Regions from separate parts of the Actinosynnema sp. NPDC023794 genome, predicted to be linked through region 2. Evidence: riboswitches for the same ligand, from Rfam matches in the RefSeq annotation. Region 2 holds a riboswitch; each other region holds the start of a gene.
The links. Region 2 has a riboswitch for glycine ahead of gcvP (aminomethyl-transferring glycine dehydrogenase). Riboswitches for the same ligand answer to the same signal wherever they lie in the genome.
Positions count from the first base shown of each region.

Region 1: linked by a shared signal. The riboswitch ahead of gcvH (glycine cleavage system protein GcvH) and the one ahead of gcvP (aminomethyl-transferring glycine dehydrogenase) in region 2 are both predicted to bind glycine.
Region 3: linked by a shared signal. The riboswitch ahead of gcvT (glycine cleavage system aminomethyltransferase GcvT) and the one ahead of gcvP (aminomethyl-transferring glycine dehydrogenase) in region 2 are both predicted to bind glycine.

Region 1 covers NZ_JBFAFR010000032.1:63,281-69,928, forward strand. Annotated here, with positions in the region: gene AB0H12_RS37815 (ABC transporter ATP-binding protein) at 1-1,250, opposite strand, end outside; gene AB0H12_RS37820 (ABC-2 transporter permease) at 1,345-2,217, opposite strand; gene AB0H12_RS37825 (ABC transporter ATP-binding protein) at 2,217-3,434, opposite strand; gene AB0H12_RS37830 (hypothetical protein) at 3,483-3,857, opposite strand; gene AB0H12_RS37835 (hypothetical protein) at 3,863-4,045, opposite strand; gene ald (alanine dehydrogenase) at 4,389-5,495, opposite strand; glycine riboswitch at 5,691-5,785, shown strand; gene gcvH (glycine cleavage system protein GcvH) at 5,909-6,289, shown strand; gene AB0H12_RS37850 (L-serine ammonia-lyase) at 6,294-6,648, shown strand, end outside.
Region 2 covers NZ_JBFAFR010000034.1:9,170-15,817, reverse strand. Annotated here, with positions in the region: gene AB0H12_RS38530 (bifunctional nuclease family protein) at 1-365, shown strand, start outside; gene AB0H12_RS38525 (MerR family transcriptional regulator) at 984-1,550, shown strand; glycine riboswitch at 1,670-1,760, shown strand; gene gcvP (aminomethyl-transferring glycine dehydrogenase) at 1,916-4,804, shown strand; gene AB0H12_RS38515 (DUF3224 domain-containing protein) at 4,979-5,383, opposite strand; gene AB0H12_RS38510 (helix-turn-helix transcriptional regulator) at 5,433-6,392, shown strand; gene AB0H12_RS38505 (hypothetical protein) at 6,457-6,648, opposite strand, start outside.
Region 3 covers NZ_JBFAFR010000002.1:624,645-631,292, reverse strand. Annotated here, with positions in the region: gene glyA (serine hydroxymethyltransferase) at 1-1,219, opposite strand, end outside; gene gcvT (glycine cleavage system aminomethyltransferase GcvT) at 1,234-2,334, opposite strand; glycine riboswitch at 2,560-2,647, opposite strand; gene AB0H12_RS07535 (DUF3817 domain-containing protein) at 2,711-3,013, opposite strand; gene AB0H12_RS07530 (hypothetical protein) at 3,028-3,426, opposite strand; gene AB0H12_RS07525 (helix-turn-helix transcriptional regulator) at 3,537-4,025, opposite strand; gene AB0H12_RS07520 (hypothetical protein) at 4,228-4,389, opposite strand; gene AB0H12_RS07515 (CaiB/BaiF CoA transferase family protein) at 4,807-5,931, opposite strand; gene AB0H12_RS07510 (acyl-CoA dehydrogenase family protein) at 5,931-6,648, opposite strand, start outside.

The DNA of each region.
Region 1 (6,648 bases), on a different contig from region 2:
GTGCCCACGGTCCGGCGCAGGGACGACAGCCGCAGGTCCCGGACGTCCACGTCGCCCACGGACACCGCGCCCTCGTGCACGTCGTAGAACCGGGGCAGCAGCAGCGAGACGGTCGACTTGCCCGAGCCCGCGGTGCCGACGATCGCGAGCGTCTCGCCCGGTTCCACGCGGAGGGACACGCCTGAGAGCACCGGTTCGCTGCGCGTGTAGCCGAACACCACGTCCCGCAGCTCGACGGCCACCGGACCGGCGGGCACGTCGCGGTCGCCGTCCACGACCGTCGGCTGCGAGTCGACCAGCTCGTACACGCGCTCCACACCGGCGCGCGCCAGCTGGGCGGTCACCATCAGGCTCGCCAGCAGGCGGGTCGGGCCGACGAGGGTGGCCACGTAGGTCGCGAACGCCAGGAACGTGCCGAGGGTGACCTCCCCGCGCAGCGCCATCCAGCCGCCGAGCGCCAGGACCGCCACCTGGCCGAGGTAGGGCAGGGCGTTCAGCGTCGCGGACGGGCGGGCGGTCAGGCGGGCCGCGCGCATCCGCTCGGCGAACAGGAGCTTGGCGCGCGACTCCAGCCGGGAGACCTCGCGCGCCTCCTGGCCGAACCCCTTCACCACGCGCACACCGGTGACGGTCTCCTCCACGTGCTGGGCCACGTCGGCCGCGCGTTGCTGGGCCGACCAGGTGGCGGGGAAGAGGGTCAGCCTGCTGCGCGCCGCGACCACCCCGACGGCGGGGATGATGACCAGCGCGATCACGGTCAGCAGCGGCGACAGCCAGAACATCGCCACGATCGCCGCGACCGCGAACACGACCGTGCCGAACGCCAGCGGCGTCATCGACAGCAGGCTGTTGACCAGCTGGAGGTCGGTGATCGAGCGGGACACCACCTGGCCCGTGCGCAACGCGTCCTGCTTCGGGCCGTCCAACCGCTGCACCGCGCCGAACACCGCCTGCCGCAGGTCGTGCTGCACGTCGACGGCCAGCCGGCCGCCGAGGAACCGGCGCACGAACGCGGTGCCGAAGGTCAGCAGCTCCAAGCCGACCAGGACGATCGCCAGCCAGGCCAGGCGGTCCGTGCGGCCGGCCATCGCGTCGTCGACGGCGACCTTGATCAGCAACGGGCCGACGGCCTGCAACCCGACGCCGACGACGGCGGCGAGCACCGAGAGCACCACGAGCGCACGGTGCTGCCAGCACGCCTTGGCGAGCCTGCGGATCCAGCCGTCGGAAGAAGTCACGACCTCCAACATAGGTCGGACCACCGACGGTGTCGGCCCCCCGGACGTGACGGAGGCCGCCCCGAACCTTCGGGGCGGCCTCCGTCAGCCGATCAAGAACACGCGATCAGGTGATGTCCTTGCGCTGAGTGGCTGCCCAGCCACCGAGGAAGAACAGCGCCGACCAGGCGAGGAAGATCAATCCGCTCAACCACCAGTCGAACGCCCCGAGCGCGCCGGCGAACGCCCGCAGCGCCTCGACCATGTCCTCCGGCACGACGCCTGCGTTCGACAGGAACAGCGACGACGCCACCGAGCCGGTGAGGCCGTTCACCGCGCCGTTGGGCAGGAAGCCGATGATCTCCGGCAGGCCCTGGGACGCCAGCACGAGCTGGATGCCGTTCTCCACGATCAGCATGTAGAGCAGCAGCACCACGGTGGTGCCGACGACGCTGGTCATCAGCGCGCCGACGCCGACGCCGAACATGGTCATCAGGATCGACGACAGGACGCCGACACCGGCCAGCGCCAGCCAGCCGCCGGCGTCCGGCAGCGAGCCCGCGTCCGAGGTGATCGCGATGCCGATGCTCACCGCGGCCACGATCGCGATGCCGAAGATGGCGCCCCACAGGATGTAGACGATCATCTTCGCGGCCAGCGCGGACACCCTGTTGGGCGAGGTCAGGAACGTGGTGGTGATCGTCTTGCGGTTGATCTCGTTGGCGATCGCCAGGCCGCCGAAGATCATCGGGAAGATCGTGGCCACGTTGATGCTGCGCGCGATCCCGAACACCGACATCTGCCACTGCGACGGGTCCACGTTGAGCAGCGTGGCCAGCTCCTCGGCGTCGGAGCTGTTCATGAAGTCCGAGACGGTCTTGAAGATGGCCCCGGTGCCGAGCGCCCAGCCGAACGCGAGCAGCACGGTCGGGATCATCAGGCCCCACCACAGGCCCGTGGTGGTGGTCTTGCGGAACTCCGCCTTGATCAGGTTGCCCATCACGCACCGCCCCCGAGGCCGCCCTGACCGTGTTGCTGACCGTACGGGTTGTCCTGCGGCGGCTGCTGGGATCCCGGTGGTGGCGCCTCGTAGCCCTGCGGAGGCTGTTGGTACTGCTCGTTGCCCTGCGGGGGCTGCTGGTACTGCTGCTGGTACTGCTGCTCGTAGCCGGGCGGCGGCTGCTGGTACTGCTGCTGGTAGCCCGGCGGCGGCTGCTGCTGGTAGCCCTGCGGCGGTGCCTGGTACTGCGGCTGGTAGCCGGGCGGCGGCTGCTGCTGGTACCCGACGGGTTGGGCGTACTGGCCCGGCGCCGCGTACTGGCCGTTGGTGAGCTGGAAGAACAGCCGTTCCAGGTCGGCCTTCTCCTCCTGGATGCCGTAGACCGACACCCCCGCCTTCAACGCGGTGTCGGCGACCTGCCTGGCCTCCACGCCGGTGACCGCGATGCGGCCGTCCGGCAGCTGCTCGATCGCGCTGATCCCGTCCTCCCGCAGCGCCGCGACCAGCGCGCCGGTGTCCGACGGCTGCACGAGCACGCGGCCCTGCTGCTGGTCGCGCAACTGGTCGAGCGAGCCGTAGTACATGGTCTGACCACGGCTGATGATGACCACCTGGTCGACGGTCTGCTCGACCTCCGCCAGCAGGTGGCTGGAGATCAGCACGGTCCGCCCGCTGCGCGCGTAGGACTGCAGGAACGTCCGCAGCCACGCGATGCCCTCCGGGTCGAGCCCGTTGGCCGGCTCGTCGAGCACCAGGATCTGCGGGTCGCCGAGCAGCGCGGTGGCCAGGGCCAGCCGCTGCTTCATGCCGAGCGAGAACCCGCCCGCCTTGCGGTCGCCCGCCGCGCCGAGGCCGACCAGCTGGAGCACCTGGTCGGCGCGCGAGTCGGGCACGCCGATCGCGGCGGCGTAGACCCGCAGGTGGTTGCGCGCCGTGCGCTTGGGGTGGAAGCCCTGCGCCTCCAGCACCGCGCCGACCACCCGGGCCGGGTTGCCGAGCTGGGCGAACGGCCTGCCGTTGATCAGTCCGATGCCCGCGGTCGGGGTCACCAGGCCGAGCAGCATGCGCAGCGTCGTCGTCTTGCCGGCCCCGTTGGGACCGAGGAAGCCGGTCACCGAACCGGGTTCCACTGTGAAGCTGAGATTCTGCACCGCTGCGACCGGACCGAACTGCTTGGTCAAGTTCTGCACCACGATGCGGCCAGTGCCGTCGTGCACGCGTCCCTCCCGAGTACTCCTACCGGGCGTCATCCTGCCCTAGGAGGGTCACTCGGGGAGGGCATGCCGCGGTTTCGACGCGACCCTCGGTATCTCGGCCGTCGTCTCGACCTCCTTCGAATGGCGCAGCGTGCGCAGCGGACGGCGGCGTTCGCGGTGTGGCAGGCCGTCGCCGATGAGGTGCTGGTGGGCCATCGTCCACACCTGGCACGGCCACTTCTTGTGCCGCAGGACGCCGGGGCACGCGCCGCAGCGGCCGTCCGGATCCGGTTGGTGCACGGTCAACAACAGCCGCCAGCCGTCGGCCAGGCGGTGGATCTCCGACCGCGCGAGCGGCACGAGGGCGTCCGCCTCGCCGCTCTCGGCGGCCTCGTCCAGCAACGCCAGCCGGCGCATCACGGCGGCCCGCAGCGCCTCGTCCACGGCCGTCACATCCTGTCGGCGACTTGGTCGAGCAGGCGGTGCAGCCTGCGCGTCTGCGTGACGGACATCACGGCGGACTCGCCGGGCGGCGCGACCAGCAGCACCCGGTCGTCCTCGACGAGCACGGTCATCGACCGGTCCCGCCCGAACGGGTCGTGGCAGTCGATCCAGCCCTCGGGTTCAGCCATCTGCGCTCCGATCGGAGGAGGCGCGGCAGAGCGCCGCGCGAACGGACGACCCCGCCGGGTAGCCGCGGGGTTCCCGCCCTGTGCATCGGTCGTAGGGCCGTCGTGACTTACCCGTTATCACCCAAGTTCACTCGATTGCTTGAGTTCGTGCACAGCGCGTCGCCGCCGCCGGAACGGATGTCGGCCGGATCGGTGGGGTCACTGGGCAGGGACCCCTGTTCCCGGCTAAGATTGGTCACGCGGCCCGCTCCCAGTGACCCCCAGGCTGGTTGAGCGGGCCGTCTTTCATCGCCGAAGGGCCCCGCTCACGTGCTGTGAGCGGGGCCCTTCGCGCTTGGGGGTCTCAGAGGTCGAGCGGCGTGTGGGTCATCCCGTGCGCCTGCGCGACCGGCAGGTTCGTCAGCAGGCCCTCGTGCGCGTTCAGGCCGTGCGCCAGCGACGCGTCCGCGCGCAGCGCCGCCTCCCAGCCCTGGTCGGCCAGCGCGACGGCGTACGGCAGCGTCACGTTGGTCAGCGCGTAGGTCGACGTCCGCGGCACGGCGCCGGGCATGTTCGCCACGCAGTAGAAGACGGTGTCGTGCACCTGGTAGGTCGGGTCGGCGTGCGTGGTCGGGCGCGAGTCGGCGAAGCAGCCGCCCTGGTCGATCGCGATGTCCACGAGGACGGAGCCGGGCTTCATGTCGGCCACCAGCTCGTTGCTGACCAGCTTCGGCGCCTTCGCGCCGGGCACCAGCACCGCGCCGATGACCAGGTCGGCCTCGCGCACGGCCTGCTCGACGGAGTACCGGTTGGACGTCACGGTGCGCAGGCGGCCCTGGTAGAGGGCGTCGATGTGGCGCAGCCGGTCGACGTTGGTGTCCAGGATCTGCACGTCCGCGCCCATGCCGACGGCGATCGCCGCCGCGTTCAGGCCCGCCACGCCGCCGCCGATCACGACCACCCGCGCCGGGTGCACGCCGGGCACGCCGCCGGGCAGCACGCCGCGCCCGCCGGACGGCTTCATCAGGGAGAACGCGCCCACCTGCGGCGCGAGCCTGCCCGCCACCTCGGACATCGGCGCCAGCAGCGGCAGCGCGCCGTTCGCCGACTGCACGGTCTCGTAGGCGACGGCGGTGGTGCCGGAGTCCAGCAGCGCCTGCGTCAGCGGCCGGTCGGCGGCCAGGTGCAGGTACGTGAACAGGACCTGGCCCTGGCGCAGCCGCGGGTACTCCTCGGCGATCGGCTCCTTGACCTTGAGCACCAGGTCGCCCTCGGCCCACACGTCGTCCGCGGTGGCCAGCACCTTCGCGCCCGCGGCCAGGTACTCCTCGTCGGTGATGGCCGAACCGAGGCCCGCGCCGGCCTCGACCACCACGTCGTGACCGCGCTGCGTCAGCTCGTGCGCGCCCGCCGGGGTCAGCGCGACGCGGTACTCGTGGTTCTTGATCTCGCGGGGGACGGCGATCCGCACGGTGGGCTCCTTCGGCCGGTGTTACACCAAAGGTCCGGTAACGGGTGTTCGGTGTCATCGTGCGGCCGGCACCAACGCACCCCTGCGCCACTGTGCCGATCGAACAAGTCCGACGGTGCGTTGACACCCGTCGTGCCGGGCACCTAGCGTGCGGGCCAACCAACTGAACATCGGCCGCGGCGCGCCAGGAGCGCCGGAACCCGCGCGGGAGAGACCTCGGTGAACGTGCCGGGGCGCCGAAGGAGCAAGTACCCCGCACACTCTCAGGCAGCGAGAACCGCTCGGGTGAGGCGACTCTGGAAAGCGCACGTCCGCGCACCCACGGTGCAAGCCGCCGCTCCGGCGTCGGTGAAGCTCTCAGGTCCCAGGACAGAGTGGGGCTCTGGTGGACCTTGCCGTGAGGGAGCGCTGTCGTGACTTTTCCGGACAACCTGCTGTACACGCCCGAGCACGAGTGGGTGGACTGGGCGCCGGGTACCCAGGACCCCGTGGCGGTCGGCATCACGTCGTACGCGGCGGAGTCGTTGGGTGACATCGTGTTCGTGGAGCTGCCCGAGGTCGGCGCCGTGGTGAAGTCCGGCGAGGTGTGCGGCGAGCTGGAGTCGACCAAGTCGGTCAGCGACCTGTACGCGCCGATCAGCGGCGAGGTGGTGGAGGTCAACCGGGCCGCCGTCGACGACCCGTCGTTGATCAACAACGACCCGTACGGGGCCGGGTGGCTGTTCAAGGTGGCCGTGACGGACGCGTCCGGGTTGCTGACCGCGGCGAAGTACGCGGAACTGACCGGGGACTGAGGTCATGGCGATCAGCGTGTTCGACCTGTTCTCCGTGGGCATCGGACCGTCGAGCTCGCACACGGTGGGCCCGATGCGCGCGGCGATGATGTTCGCGGAACGGCTGCGGCCCTCGTTGGCCTCGGTCGACCGGGTGCACGTGGAGCTGTTCGGCTCGCTCGGCGCGACCGGGCACGGGCACGGCAGCCCGAAGGCGGTGGTGCTCGGCCTGGAGGGCAGCCGGCCGGAGGAGGTCGACCCGGAGGAGGCCGAACGGCGGCTGGCGGAGATCCGCGCCACGGGGCGGCTGCGGCTGGCGGGGGCGCGGGAGATCGCGTTCACCGAGGACGCCGACCTGGTGATGCACCGGCGGAAGTCGT
Region 2 (6,648 bases):
CGGTCGAGGCCACGGCGATCGCGTTGGAGCAGCAAGGTGTCCGTCCTGCCCGGCCGTTGACGCACGACCTGCTCAAGGACGTCATCGGAGCCCTCGGCCGGCAGCTGGAGCAGGTGCGGATCACGGACTTGCAGGAAGGCACGTACTTCGCGGAACTCGTCTTCGACGGCGACATCCGCGTGTCCGCGCGGCCGAGCGACTCGGTCGCCCTGGCGCTGAGGATCGGCGTGCCGATCCACGCGGAGGAGTCGGTGCTGGCAGAGGCGGGCCTCATCATCCCGGACGAGCAGGAGGACGAGGTCGAGAAGTTCCGGGAGTTCCTCGACTCCGTCTCGCCTGAAGACTTCCGCGGCGCGGACACGTAGCCCGGTCGCCCCCACCGCTCTCGTCACCACGCCCTCCCGCCCACTGGCATGCCGTGCCTTCCCCGGCGGAGGGCTTCGTGTCATCCCGCCGACCTCCCTCCGGGCTACGACACCCGGAGCCAGGTCGGCGGGATGACACGAAACCCGAACGACAACGGAGCCGGCACGGAACCACCCACCCCGGCCGTCATCCTGCTGATCTGGCCGCCGGCGAGGACGCTCTTCACCTCTTGGGCACGCCGCTCTCCACAACGCCGCGCGAAGAGCCGGGACGACGGCCCCACGCCGTCAACGGCCCTCCGCGGGCGTGTGCGGTGCGTTGTGGATCAACCCCGCGTGCCACCTCCAGGTGTCACGCCTCCGGGTTACACAACGTCAACCTCGCCCCGCTAAACGATCACTAAACGTCACTCGAATGGCTTACGACCGGCGACTCTCTCAACCTCAACCTCACGTTGAGGCAAGACACGCCCAGCGCGTCGCGTTGACCTGCCCCCTACCCGGTCTTACCGTCGAACTCAGGTGAATTGCCACGGTGTGATTCGGTTGCTGCCGAACACTCCGCGGCGGCTTCACGTTGGTCGCCGGTCGTCGTGACCGGACCGAGGGGAGGCAGGCGTGGTCGAGGAAGCGCCCATCCGGGCCGGATCCGGCGAACAGGGTGAGCTGTTCCCGGACTCCTCGCTGCCGGACGAACTGGTCGGGTACCGCGGCCCCGCCGCGTGCCAGATCGCGGGCATCACCTACCGCCAGCTGGACTACTGGGCGCGCACGGGGTTGGTCAACCCGACGATAAGGAGTGCCCACGGCTCCGGCAGTCAACGGCTCTACTCGTTCAAGGACATCCTGGTCCTCAAGGTCGTCAAGCGGCTGCTGGACACCGGTGTCTCGTTGCAGAACATCCGGGTCGCGGTCGACCACCTGCGTCGCCGCGGCGTGCAGGACCTGGCCCGGATCACGTTGTTCAGCGACGGCACCACCGTCTACGAGTGCACGTCGCCCGAGGAGGTGGTCGACCTGCTCCAGGGCGGCCAAGGGGTGTTCGGCATCGCGGTCTCCGGCGCGATGCGGGAGATCAGCGGCACGATCCACGACTTCCCCGCCGAACGCGCGGACGGCGCCGAGATCGTGGAGCCGGCCGACGACGAGCTGTCCCGTCGCCGGCGGACCAGGGCCATCGGCTGACCGACCGGCGCAACGCGGTGGGATGACCGGGCGGCACGACCGGCGCGCGCACTGAGATCCACGTCGCGCCGGCGGTACCGCTCACCCACCTGCCGGGTACGATTTCGCGCGTAGTCGCTTTATCCCGTGCGGGAGAGTCCGAGCCAGCCTCGGCGCCGAAGGAGCAAATCCTCCCCGGAACCTCTCAGGCGCAAGGACCGTGCGGGTGAGACGCCTCTGGAAAGCGGGTCGGCCACCACCGACCGACCCCGCCGACGGTGCAAACCCGCCAGCCGGGTGAAGCTCTCAGGCGCCCGCCGCCGGGCAGAAGACAGAGGGGGAGGGCAACGGCAGAAGTCTGTCCGGAGCCCTGGAGGCCAGCACCGATGACGCAGGACCGCATCCCCCTCGCCGCACTCGAGCACGGCACCCCGTTCGCCGACCGGCACGTGGGCCCGCGGCCCGCCGAGCTGGCCCGCATCCTCGACGTGATCGGCGTCGGCTCGCTGGAGGAACTGGCGCAGCACGCCGTCCCCGAGTCGATCCGCGAGCGCGACCTGGTGCTGGACCTGCCCGCGCCCGCCACCGAGACCGAGGCGCTGGCCGAGCTGCGCGCCCTCGCCTCCCGCAACCGCCCGATGACGCAGATGATCGGGCTCGGCTACTACGGCACGACCACGCCGCCGGTGATCCGCCGCAACGTGCTGGAGAGCCCCGCCTGGTACACCGCCTACACGCCCTACCAGCCGGAGATCTCCCAGGGCCGCCTCGAAGCCCTGCTGAACTTCCAGACGATGGTCGCCGACCTGACCGGCCTGCCGCTGGCCAACGCCTCGATGCTGGACGAGTCCACCGCCGCCGCCGAGGCGATGACGCTGGTCCGCCGCGCGGGGCGGTCGAAGTCGGACAAGTTCGTCGTGGACGCCGACACGCTGCCGCAGACGCTGGCCGTCATCGAGACGCGCGCCGAGCCGCTGGGCATCGAGGTCGTGACCGCCGACCTGTCGCAGGGCATCGAAGGGCTCGGCCTCGGCGGCGACTTCTTCGGCGTGCTGCTGTCCTACCCCGGCGCGTCCGGCGTGGTGCGCGACCACGCGGCGGTCGTCGAGGAGATCCACAAGGCGGGCGCGCAGGCCGTGGTCGCCGCGGACCTGCTGGCGTTGACGCTGCTGCGCCCGCCCGGCGAGATCGGCGCGGACGTCGTCGTCGGCACCACGCAGCGCTTCGGCGTGCCGATCGGGTTCGGTGGGCCGCACGCGGGCTACATGGCCGTGCGCCAGGGCCTGGAGCGGCAGCTGCCCGGACGGCTCGTCGGCGTGTCCGTGGACGCGGACGGCTCGCTCGCCTACCGCCTCGCCCTGCAGACGCGCGAGCAGCACATCCGCCGGGAGAAGGCGACCAGCAACATCTGCACCGCGCAGGTCCTGCTCGCGGTGATCGCGTCGATGTACGCGGTGTACCACGGCCCGGAGGGGCTGAAGGCGATCGCGACCCGCGCCCACCGGATGGCGACCGTGCTGGCCGCCGGTCTGCTGGAGGGCGGCGTCGAGATCGTGCACGGCGAGTTCTTCGACACCGTGCGGGCCCGGGTGGAGGGCCGCGCCGCCGCCGTCGTCTCCGCCGCGCGCGACCTCGGCGTGAACCTGTGGCAGGTCGACGACGACGTGGTGTCCATCGCGTGCGACGAGACCACCACGCGCGATCACCTCGTCGCGGTGTGGACGGCGTTCGGCGTCACCGTCTCCGACGTGGACGGCCTGGACGCCGACACCGCCGACGGCATCCCCGCCGACCTGCGCCGCACCAGCGACTACCTGACCCACCCGGTGTTCCACTCGCACCGCTCCGAGACCGCGCTGCTGCGCTACCTGCGCGCGTTGTCGGACAAGGACGTGGCGCTGGACCGCAGCATGATCCCACTGGGCTCGTGCACCATGAAGCTCAACGCCACGGCCGAGATGGAGCCGATCACCTGGCCGGAGTTCGCCGACCTGCACCCGTTCGCGCCCGCGTCGGACGCGGAAGGGCTGCTGAGCATCGTCGGTGACCTGGAGCGGTGGCTGGCAGAGGTCACCGGGTACGACGCGGTGTCGTTGCAGCCGAACGCGGGCAGCCAGGGCGAGTTCGCGGGCCTGCTGGCGATCCGCGCCTACCACCGCGCCAACGGCGACGACCACCGCGACGTGTGCCTGATCCCGTCCAGCGCGCACGGCACCAACGCCGCGTCCGCCGTGATGGCCGGGATGCGGGTCGTGGTCGTCAAGTGCGACGACCACGGCAACGTGGACATCGAGCACCTGCGTTCGACGATCGACGCGCACCGCGACGACCTGGCCGCGATCATGATCACGTACCCGTCGACGCACGGCGTGTACGAGGACACCGTGCGCGAGGTGTGCGGGCTGGTGCACGACGCCGGTGGCCAGGTGTACGTGGACGGCGCGAACCTCAACGCGCTGATCGGGTTGGCGCAGTACGGCAAGTTCGGGTCGGACGTGTCGCACCTGAACCTGCACAAGACGTTCTGCATCCCGCACGGCGGCGGCGGCCCGGGTGTCGGGCCGATCGGCGTGCGGTCGCACCTGGCGCCGTTCCTGCCGAACCACCCGTTGCAGCCGTCGGCCGGCCCGGCGACCGGTGTCGGCCCGATCAGCGCCGCGCCGTGGGGTTCGGCGTCGATCCTGCCGATCTCGTGGGCGTACGTGCGGATGATGGGCGCCGACGGCCTCCGCCGCGCCACCCTCACCGCCGTGGCGGCGGCGAACTACGTGGCCCGCCGCCTGGACGAGCACTTCCCGGTGCTCTACACCGGCGAGGGCGGTTTCGTGGCCCACGAGTGCATCCTCGACCTGCGGCCGATCACCAAGGCGACCGGCGTGACGGTGGACGACGTGGCGAAGCGGCTGGCGGACTACGGGCTGCACGCGCCGACCATGTCGTTCCCGGTGGCGGGCACGCTCATGGTGGAGCCGACGGAGAGCGAGGACCTGGGCGAGATCGACCGGTTCATCGACGCGATGATCGCGATCCGGCACGAGATCGACCGCGTCGGCTCGGGCGAGTGGCCGGCCGACGACAACCCGCTGCGCAACGCGCCGCACACGGCGGCCTCCATCGCCACCGAGTGGAACCACCCGTACAGCCGCGAGGTGGCGGTGTTCCCGGCGGGCGCGTCGGCCCCGAAGACCTGGCCCCCGGTGCGTCGCATCGACGGCGCCAAGGGCGACCGCAACCTGGTCTGCTCCTGCCCGCCGGTCTCCGCTTACGGCGGCTGACCACCGCGGCGCCGCACGGGAACCCGGGGGGACCGGGTTCCCGTGCGCCGCCGTCGTGGCTCAGCCGGCACGCGCACCGGGCTGCCCACGACGAAGCCCTCCCACTGAGCAGGTCGCGCGGACAAGGCAAGTGATTACGCGCTGTCACCCGATCGGGTCGCCGAGCATCGGGGATCAGGCCATGTCGTAGTCCAGTTCGAACCGGCCCGGCTCGCCTGCGGCCCACGTGATCCGGCCCGTGCCGGTGAGGCCCGCCAGGTCGCCCGTGGCGGAGGCGATGGTGATGGTGGCGTCAGCGACGCCGTCGTGGAAGCCGCCGACGTGGTGGAGGACGAAACTGCCCGTGCGGCCGTTCAGGGTGCCGGTGACGACCTCGTAGCCCGTGGAGGCGCAGGAGTCGTCGTCCGGGTACGACATGACGAAACGCAGGTCGCCCACGGCTTCCAGGTCACCGGTGTACGTGGCCGTCATGCCGCCGACCGTCTGCTTCGGGCCGGTGACTTCGTCGTAGCGCTTGCCGTCCCAGGTGTGCTCGTCCCAGCTCTTCATCTCCGCACGTGCGGTGGCGTGTGTGGTCATGTGGTGGAGCCTGCCGGTCATACCTGACAGTTCCTGTCAGGATGGGGGAATGCGCGCCGGCCGGTTGCTGTCCCTCCTCCTCCTGCTCCAGTCGCGCGGCCGGATGACGGCGCGGGAGTTGGCGGACGAGCTGGAGGTCTCGGTCCGCACCGTGTACCGCGACGTGGAGGCGCTCGGCGCGTCCGGCGTGCCCGTGTACGCCGACCGCGGACCGGCGGGTGGCTACCAGCTGGTCGACGGGTACCGCACCCGGCTCACCGGGCTGACCACCGAGGAGGCCGACTCGCTGTTCCTGGCCGGCATGCCGGGCCCGGCGGCGGAACTCGGGTTGGGCGCGGTGGTGGCGGCGGCGCAGCTCAAGGTGCTCGCCGCGCTGCCGCCGGAGCTGCGGTCGCGGGCGGCGCGGATCCGGGAGAGGTTCCACCTGGACGCGCCGGGCTGGTTCCGCGGCAACGAGGGCACGCCGCACGTGGCCGAGATCGCGGAGGCGGTGTGGCAGCAGCGTCGGCTGCGGATCCGGTACGTGCGGTGGGCGCAGGTCGAGGTGCAGCGGACGGTGGAGCCGCTCGGCCTCGTGCTCAAGGCGGGCACCTGGTACCTCGTCGCCCGAACGGACGGCCTGCGCACGTACCGGGTCTCGCGGGTGCTGGAGCTGACCGCGCTGGACGAGTCGTTCGACCGCCCGGAGGGCTTCGACCTGGTCGAGTACTGGGCCGGCTGGTCGCAGCGGTTCGAGGAGCGCATGTACCCGATGCGGGTCACGGTCCGGATGACGCCGAACGGCCTCAAGAGCGCCCAGGTCCTGCTCGGCCTCGCCGCCGCCCGGGAGTTGAAGGACGTGGAACCGCAAGGGGAGTGGACGACCGTTCGGGTGCCGGTCGAGTCGCTGGAGCACGCGCTGGTGGACCTGCTGCGCCTCGGACCCGAGGTGGACGTGCTGGAGCCGCCGGAGCTGCGCGACCGCGTCATCGCCCGGATCGCCGCGATGGCGGCCGTCTACCAGCGCTGACCAGCGCTGACCGGCGTTGGCCGGGTAGGAGGCGCGCCCCGGCAGGAACGCGCCTCCCCCGCCGTCAGTCGATCGTCGTGGCGCTGCTGTAGTTGCAGATGGCCGGCGCCATCACCTGCGCGGCGCTGCCCCAACCGGCGCACTGGTACGACGAGTGGCCGTACCAGTTGTGGCCGAACTCGTGGGCGGCCAGCAGGGCGTCGTCGTTCACGCCGCCCATGTAGAGCGCGATCCGCTGGCCCGCGCCCCAGTTGCA
Region 3 (6,648 bases), on a different contig from region 2:
GCGCCCGCAGCTCCGCCAGGTCCGGCGAGGGCTGCAACGCCGCCGCGATGACGTCCGACACCTCGGCGAAGTCGGCCGCGCCGAACCCGCGCGTGGCCAGCGCCGGCGTGCCGATGCGCAGGCCGGAGGTCACCATCGGCGGGCGCGGGTCGTTCGGCACCGCGTTGCGGTTGACCGTGATGCCCACCTCGTGCAGCCGGTCCTCGGCCTGCTTGCCGTCCAGCTCGGACGCCACCAGGTCCACCAGCACGAGGTGCACGTCCGTGCCGCCGGTGAGCACCTTCACACCCACCGCCGCCGCGTCGGGCTGCGACAGCCGCTCGGCGAGGATCTTCGCGCCCTCGACCGTGCGGCGCTGGCGGTCGGCGAACTCGGGCGACGCGGCGTGCTTGAACGCCACCGCCTTGCCCGCGATCACGTGCTCCAGCGGGCCGCCCTGCTGACCGGGGAACACCGCCGAGTTGATCTTCTTCGCCAGGTCGGCCTCGTTGGTCAGGATCACGCCGCCGCGCGGGCCGCCGAGCGTCTTGTGCGTGGTCGTGGTCACGACGTGCGCGTGCGGCACGGGGCTCGGGTGCAGGCCCGCCGCCACCAGGCCGGCGAAGTGCGCCATGTCCACCATCAGGTACGCGCCCACCGAGTCGGCGATCCGGCGGAACTCCGCGAAGTCCAGCTGACGCGGGTACGCCGACCAGCCGGCCACGATCAGCTTCGGCCGGTGCTCGGTCGCCAGCCGCTCCACCTCGGCCATGTCGACGCGGCCGTCGGTCTCCGACACGTGGTAGGGCACCACGTTGTAGAGCTTGCCGGAGAAGTTGATCCGCATGCCGTGGGTGAGGTGGCCGCCGTGCGCGAGGTCGAGGCCCAGGATCGTGTCGCCCGGCTGGAGCAGGGCGAACATCGCGCACGCGTTGGCCTGCGCGCCCGAGTGCGGCTGCACGTTCGCGAAACCGGCGCCGAACAGCGCCTTGACCCGCTCGATCGCCAGCCGCTCGATCACGTCGACGTTCTCGCAACCGCCGTAGTAGCGCCGGCCGGGGTAGCCCTCGGCGTACTTGTTCGTCAGCACCGACCCCTGCGCCTGCAGCACCGACACCGGCGTGAAGTTCTCCGAGGCGATCATCTCCAGCGTGCTCTGCTGCCGGTGCAGCTCGGCGGCGACGGCGTTCGCGACCTCCGGGTCGAACTCCGCGAGGGAGGTGTTGAAGTGCTCGGACATGTGTGGGGTCTCCCTTACGAGGTGCGCTTGTAGAAGGGCAGTGCGACGACTTCGACCGGCTCGTGCTTGCCGCGGACGTCCACCGACAGCCGGGTGCCGGGCTCGGTGCTGCCGACCGCCACGTAGGCCATCGCCACCGAGTAGCCCAGGGTCGGCGACAACGCGCCGCTGGTCACCTCGCCGATCCGGGCGCCGGAGGCGTCCAGCACGGGGTAGCCGTGCCGCGGCGCGCGGCGGGAGGTGGTCTTCAAGCCGACCAGGACCTGGTCCACGCCCCGCTCGGCGGCGGCGGCCAGCGCGTCGCGGCCGACGAAGTCGCCCGGCTTGTCCAGCTTCACCACGCGGCCGAGGTTCGCCTGGAACGGCGTGCGATCGCGGCCGAGCTCGTTGCCGTACAGCGGCATGCCCGCCTCCAGCCGCAGCGTGTCGCGGCAGCCGAGGCCGGCGGGCTTGAGGTCGTGCGGCGCGCCCGCCTCCAGCAGGGCCTGCCACACGTGCGCGGCGTCGTCCGGCGCGACGAACAGCTCGAAGCCGTCCTCGCCGGTGTAGCCGGTGCGGGCCAGCAGCACGGGCTTGCCCGCGACCTCGGTCGGGTACGACGCGTAGTACTTCACCGCGGCCAGGTCGGTCGGCGTGAGGCCGGCGAGGATGGCGGTGGCCTTCGGGCCCTGCACGGCGAGCAGCGCGTAGTCGGTCGACTTGTCCGCGACCACCGCGTCGAAGCCCTCGGCCCGCTCGACCAGGGCCTCGTGCACGACGGCGGCGTTCGAGGCGTTGGCGACGACGAGGTACTCGGTGTCACCCGTGCGGTACACGATCAGGTCGTCGATGACGCCGCCGTCGGCCTGGCAGATCATCGTGTACCGGGCGCGGCCGACGCCGATCGCGGACGCGTGGCCGACCAGGGCGTGGTCGAGCGCGGCGCCCGCCTCCGGGCCGGTGAGCAGGATCTCACCCATGTGGGTCAGGTCGAACAGGCCCGCCGACGTGCGCACCGCGTGGTGCTCGGCCAGCTCGCTGTCGTAGCGCAGCGGCATCCGCCAGCCCGCGAAGTCGGTGAACATGGCGCCCAGCGCCTCGTGTTCGGCGTGCAGGGGTGTGCGGCGGCTTTCCATCAGGCGGGCCCTCCCTGGGTGCGGACATGCCGACGGGCCGACCGGTCGGGTCGACGGGCGGGCACGTCCGAGCGATTCACGAGCGAAAGGATGACACGGTCCACCGGAGACTCCTCGTCGAGTGAGCCTCCCCCTCTGCCATGAGCCTGAGAGCTTCACCACCCGGTGGGGGTGGCTTGCACCGTGGGTGAGGCGCGCCGCGGCGCGCCTGCTTTCCAGAGTTGCCTTCGTCGCGCGGTACCTGTGCCTGAGAGATTCCGGGGAGGAGTTGCTCCTTCGGCGCCCCGCTCGGGGACTCTCCCGCGCGACATCGACGGCCGTGTTCAGTTGGTACCGCCAGACGCTAGGGGCGCACGGCGGGCGGGGTCAACCCCGGTCACAGGCTCTTCTCGGCCCGGACGCTCTCGACCACCTTGCGCTCGGCGTAGAACGACACGAACGGGATCGTGCCCGCGAGCAGCACCAGCACCGTGCCCTTGATCGACCAGCGGGACTTGAGCGCGAGGTCGACGGTGAGCACCAGGTACACCGCGTACAGGAAGCCGTGGACCGGGCCGACGACCTGCATCATGCCCGTGTCGCCGCCCGCGTACTTGACGATCATCGCGACCACGAGCAGCAGCAGCCCGACACCGACCACGTAAGCCATGAACCGGAACCTGGTCAACGCGCCGCTCATCGCCCTACCTTCGCTCACCGCTGGTCCCGCGCGTTGAGTTCGGCGAGCATGCGGTTGTAGGCCGCGAGCTCTTCGTCCTCGTCGTCCCGCACGGGCGCTCTGACGGGTTCAACGGTAACGACCGGCCGCGGCGGCACGGCCACCGGCTCCGGCGCGGCCTCGTCGGCGGCCCCGGTCGCCGCGGCGGCGTCCTCGGCCTTGCGGCGGGCGTCCAGCCTGCGGATGCGCCACACCATGAACGCGGGGAAGAGGCCGAACAGCGGCCACTGGAACACGTAACCGAGGTTCTGGAACGTGCCGCCGGCCTCGGAGAACCGCTCCCACTGCCAGTAGGCCAGGCCGCAGCACACGACCAGCGACGCCAGGCAGACGGCCGCGATGGCCAGGCGCTGGGGGGTGATGAGGCCTCGCACGCCTCAAGAGTACTTCGTGCGTCGCACGAGGCTGGGGCTCCCCGCACGGGAGCCCGCACCTCGAAGGCAAGGGCTCCTCGACCGCAGGAGCCCGCCCCGACTCGTCGGACCTAGGCCACGCCGTCCCGGCGTTGCCTCTGCAACCTGGCCACGCACCAGGCCGCCGCGCTACCCCGACGCAGGTGCTGGAGCACCGTCATCGGGCCGAGGCGACGACCGAGGTCGGCGGGCGAGAGCCCGGCCGCCCGGTAGTCCAGAGCGCGCTGGTCCAACGGGCTGATGCCCGCGTCCCACCACTGCTCCGCCTCGGACAGGTCGCCCACCAGCTGCCAGTAGCTGGCGGCCGCGGCGAGCAGGGGCTCGGGCACCTCGGGCGCCCGCTTCCGCATCGCCGTCACGTACGCCGGATCCGCGGACTCGACCTTCATCAGGCCGCGGGGACCGCCATTCGCCCGCTGCACCGGGATCCCCGGCGCGGACGGCGGGGCTTCCGCGAGCCACGCGTCCTTGATCCGGTTCACCTCCTGCAGCTCGGCGTCGTCCGAGCGCTCAGCCGCCCACTGCCGCAACAGCTCGTCGACTCCGGAGTCCTCGACCATTCTGCCTCCTCATCGGTCGAAGATCAGCCAATGCGACGCACCGTATTAGCGGGTACCGACAACCGCTAGACCCTGGTTTGTCTAAAACCCTGTTACCAGGGCGTTATAGCCCTCATTCCACCCGTACGGTGCAACGGTCGGGGCGCATAGTCACCGATCGTGACCGCATTGAGCGGGGGTGCGAGGGGTTACCGCGAGTCCTCTAGGCGAACAGGCTGCGGACGAAGGTGATGATCGACTCGGCGCCGGACTGGAGCCACCCGAGCGCGGTCCTCACCGCCTCGGCGGACTCGTTCGGCTGGGTGATCAGGAGGAACAGCACCAGCGCGACCGCCGCCAGCGTCACCACCTTCTTGACGTTCACTGATCGGTCTCCGTCCGTCTCACAGTGCAGTGCGGCCGAGCGCCGCTCCGGTCGTGTCAACGGCCATGGTCCCTCATTCACCCGGATGATGACGATCGAACCCGCCGCCGTCCCCCGACCGGTCGCACGAACACCACGCAACCACGCCTGGGGAGACCCGAGTGTCACCCGAACGGACGATCAAGGGGACCGGTGGCCCCGCCGATCACCAAGGTACGGGCCACTCGCCCACCCCCTGGCACGGACACCGAGGTTCTTCAGACACTGCCACCTCCGCACAGCCCATCACCTGATTGCGCCGACGCACGCACCGAGCGTGACAAAGGCCGCTGGCGGCTGCCACTCATTTCCGGTACCCCTTCAGGTGATTTCCCTTGCCTTTTTCTTGCCCGATCGGGTCCCGCTCGACCGGGTCCGTCAGCCGATCACGCCGGACCGCCGCAGCCCGGCGATCTCGTCCTCGCCCAGCCCCAGCCCGGCCAGCACCTCGACCGTGTGCTCGCCGACCGCGGGCGGCGGACCCGGCGCGGCGGCGGGCGTCCGGCCGAACCGCGGCGCCGGCGCGGGCTGCACCACCCCGTCCACCTCGACGAACGTCCCCCGCTCGGCGTTGTGCCCGTGCTTCGGGGCCTCACCGGGCGCCAGCACGGGCGCGAGGCACGCGTCGGTGCCCTCCGCGAGCGCGGCCCACTCGTCCCTGGTCCGGGTCGCCACCGCCGCGGCGATGCGGGACCGCAGCTCCGGCCAGTTCGCCGGGTCGTGCCGCCCGGGCAGCCCGGCGTCGGCGAGCCCGAGCACGACCAGCAGCTCGGCGTAGAACTTCTCCTCCAGCGCCCCGATGCTGACGAACCCGCCGTCGGCCGCCTCGTACACGTCGTAGAACGGCGCGCCGCCGTCCAGCAGGTTCGTCCCGCGCGCGCCCGGCCAGGCGCCCACCGACGACATGCCGTGCAGGAACGTGGTCAGCAGCGCCGCGCCGTCGACCATGGCCGCGTCCACCACCTGCCCGCGCCCGGACCGCTCCCGCTCGTACAGCGCGGCCAGCACGCCCAGCGCCAGCAGCAGCCCGCCGCCGCCGAAGTCGCCGACGACGTTGAGCGGCACGGTCGGCGGCGCGCCCGCCCGCCCGATGGGCTCCAGCGCGCCCGCCACCGCGATGTAGTTGATGTCGTGCCCGGCGCGGTCGGCCAGCGGCCCGTCCTGGCCCCAGCCGGTCACCCGCCCGTAGACCAGCCGCGGGTTGCGGGCCAGGCACTGCGCCGGGCCGATGCCCAGCCGTTCGGTCACGCCCGGCCGGAAGCCCTCGACCAGCACGTCCGACTCCGCGACCAGCCGCAGCACCAGCTCGGCGCCCTCGGGCCGGCGGACGTCCACGCCGATCGAGCGCCGGCCGCGGCCGAGCAGGGGCACCTCCGCGGCGCCGCCGACGCGGTCCACCCGGACCACGGACGCGCCGAGGTCGGCCAGCACCATGCAGCCGAACGGCGCGGGCGCGAGGCCGGCCAGCTCGACGACCTTCAACCCCTCCAGCGGCCCCGGCACTAGAGCGACCTCGCGATGATTTCCTTCATGATCTCGTTCGTCCCGCCGTAGATCTTCTGCACGCGCGCGTCCGCCCACGCGCGCGCGATCGGGTACTCGGCCATGTAGCCGTAGCCGCCGAACAGCTGCACGCACTCGTCCACGACCTGGCACAGCCGTTCGGTGGCCCACCACTTGGCCATCGCCGCGGTGGGCACGTCGAGGCGGCCCGCCAGGTGGTCCTGCACGCACTCGTCCACGAAAGACCTGGTCACGCGGGCCTCGGTGGCGCACTCGGCGAGCTTGAACCGGGTGTTCTGGAACTTGATCAGCTCCCGGCCGAACGCCGTGCGGTCCTTGACGTAGGCCAGCGTGAGGTCGACCGCCGCCTCGATGCCCGCGACCGACGCCACCGCGATGATCAGCCGCTCCTGGGGCAGCTGCTGCATCAGCTGGATGAACCCCTGGCCCTCGCCGGTGCCGAGCAGGTTCGCCGCGGGCACTCGGACGTCGTCGAAGAACAGCTCGGCGGTGTCCTGGCCGTGCATCCCGATCTTGTCCAGCACCCGGCCGCGGCGGAAGCCCCGCGCCTGCGCGGTCTCCACGACCAGCAGCGAGATGCCCGTCGCGCCCTGGCTCGGGTCGGTCTTGGCGACCACGACCACCAGGTCGGCCTGCGCGCCGTTGGTGATGAACGTCTTCGAGCCCGACAGCACGTACTCGTCACCGCGCCGCAGC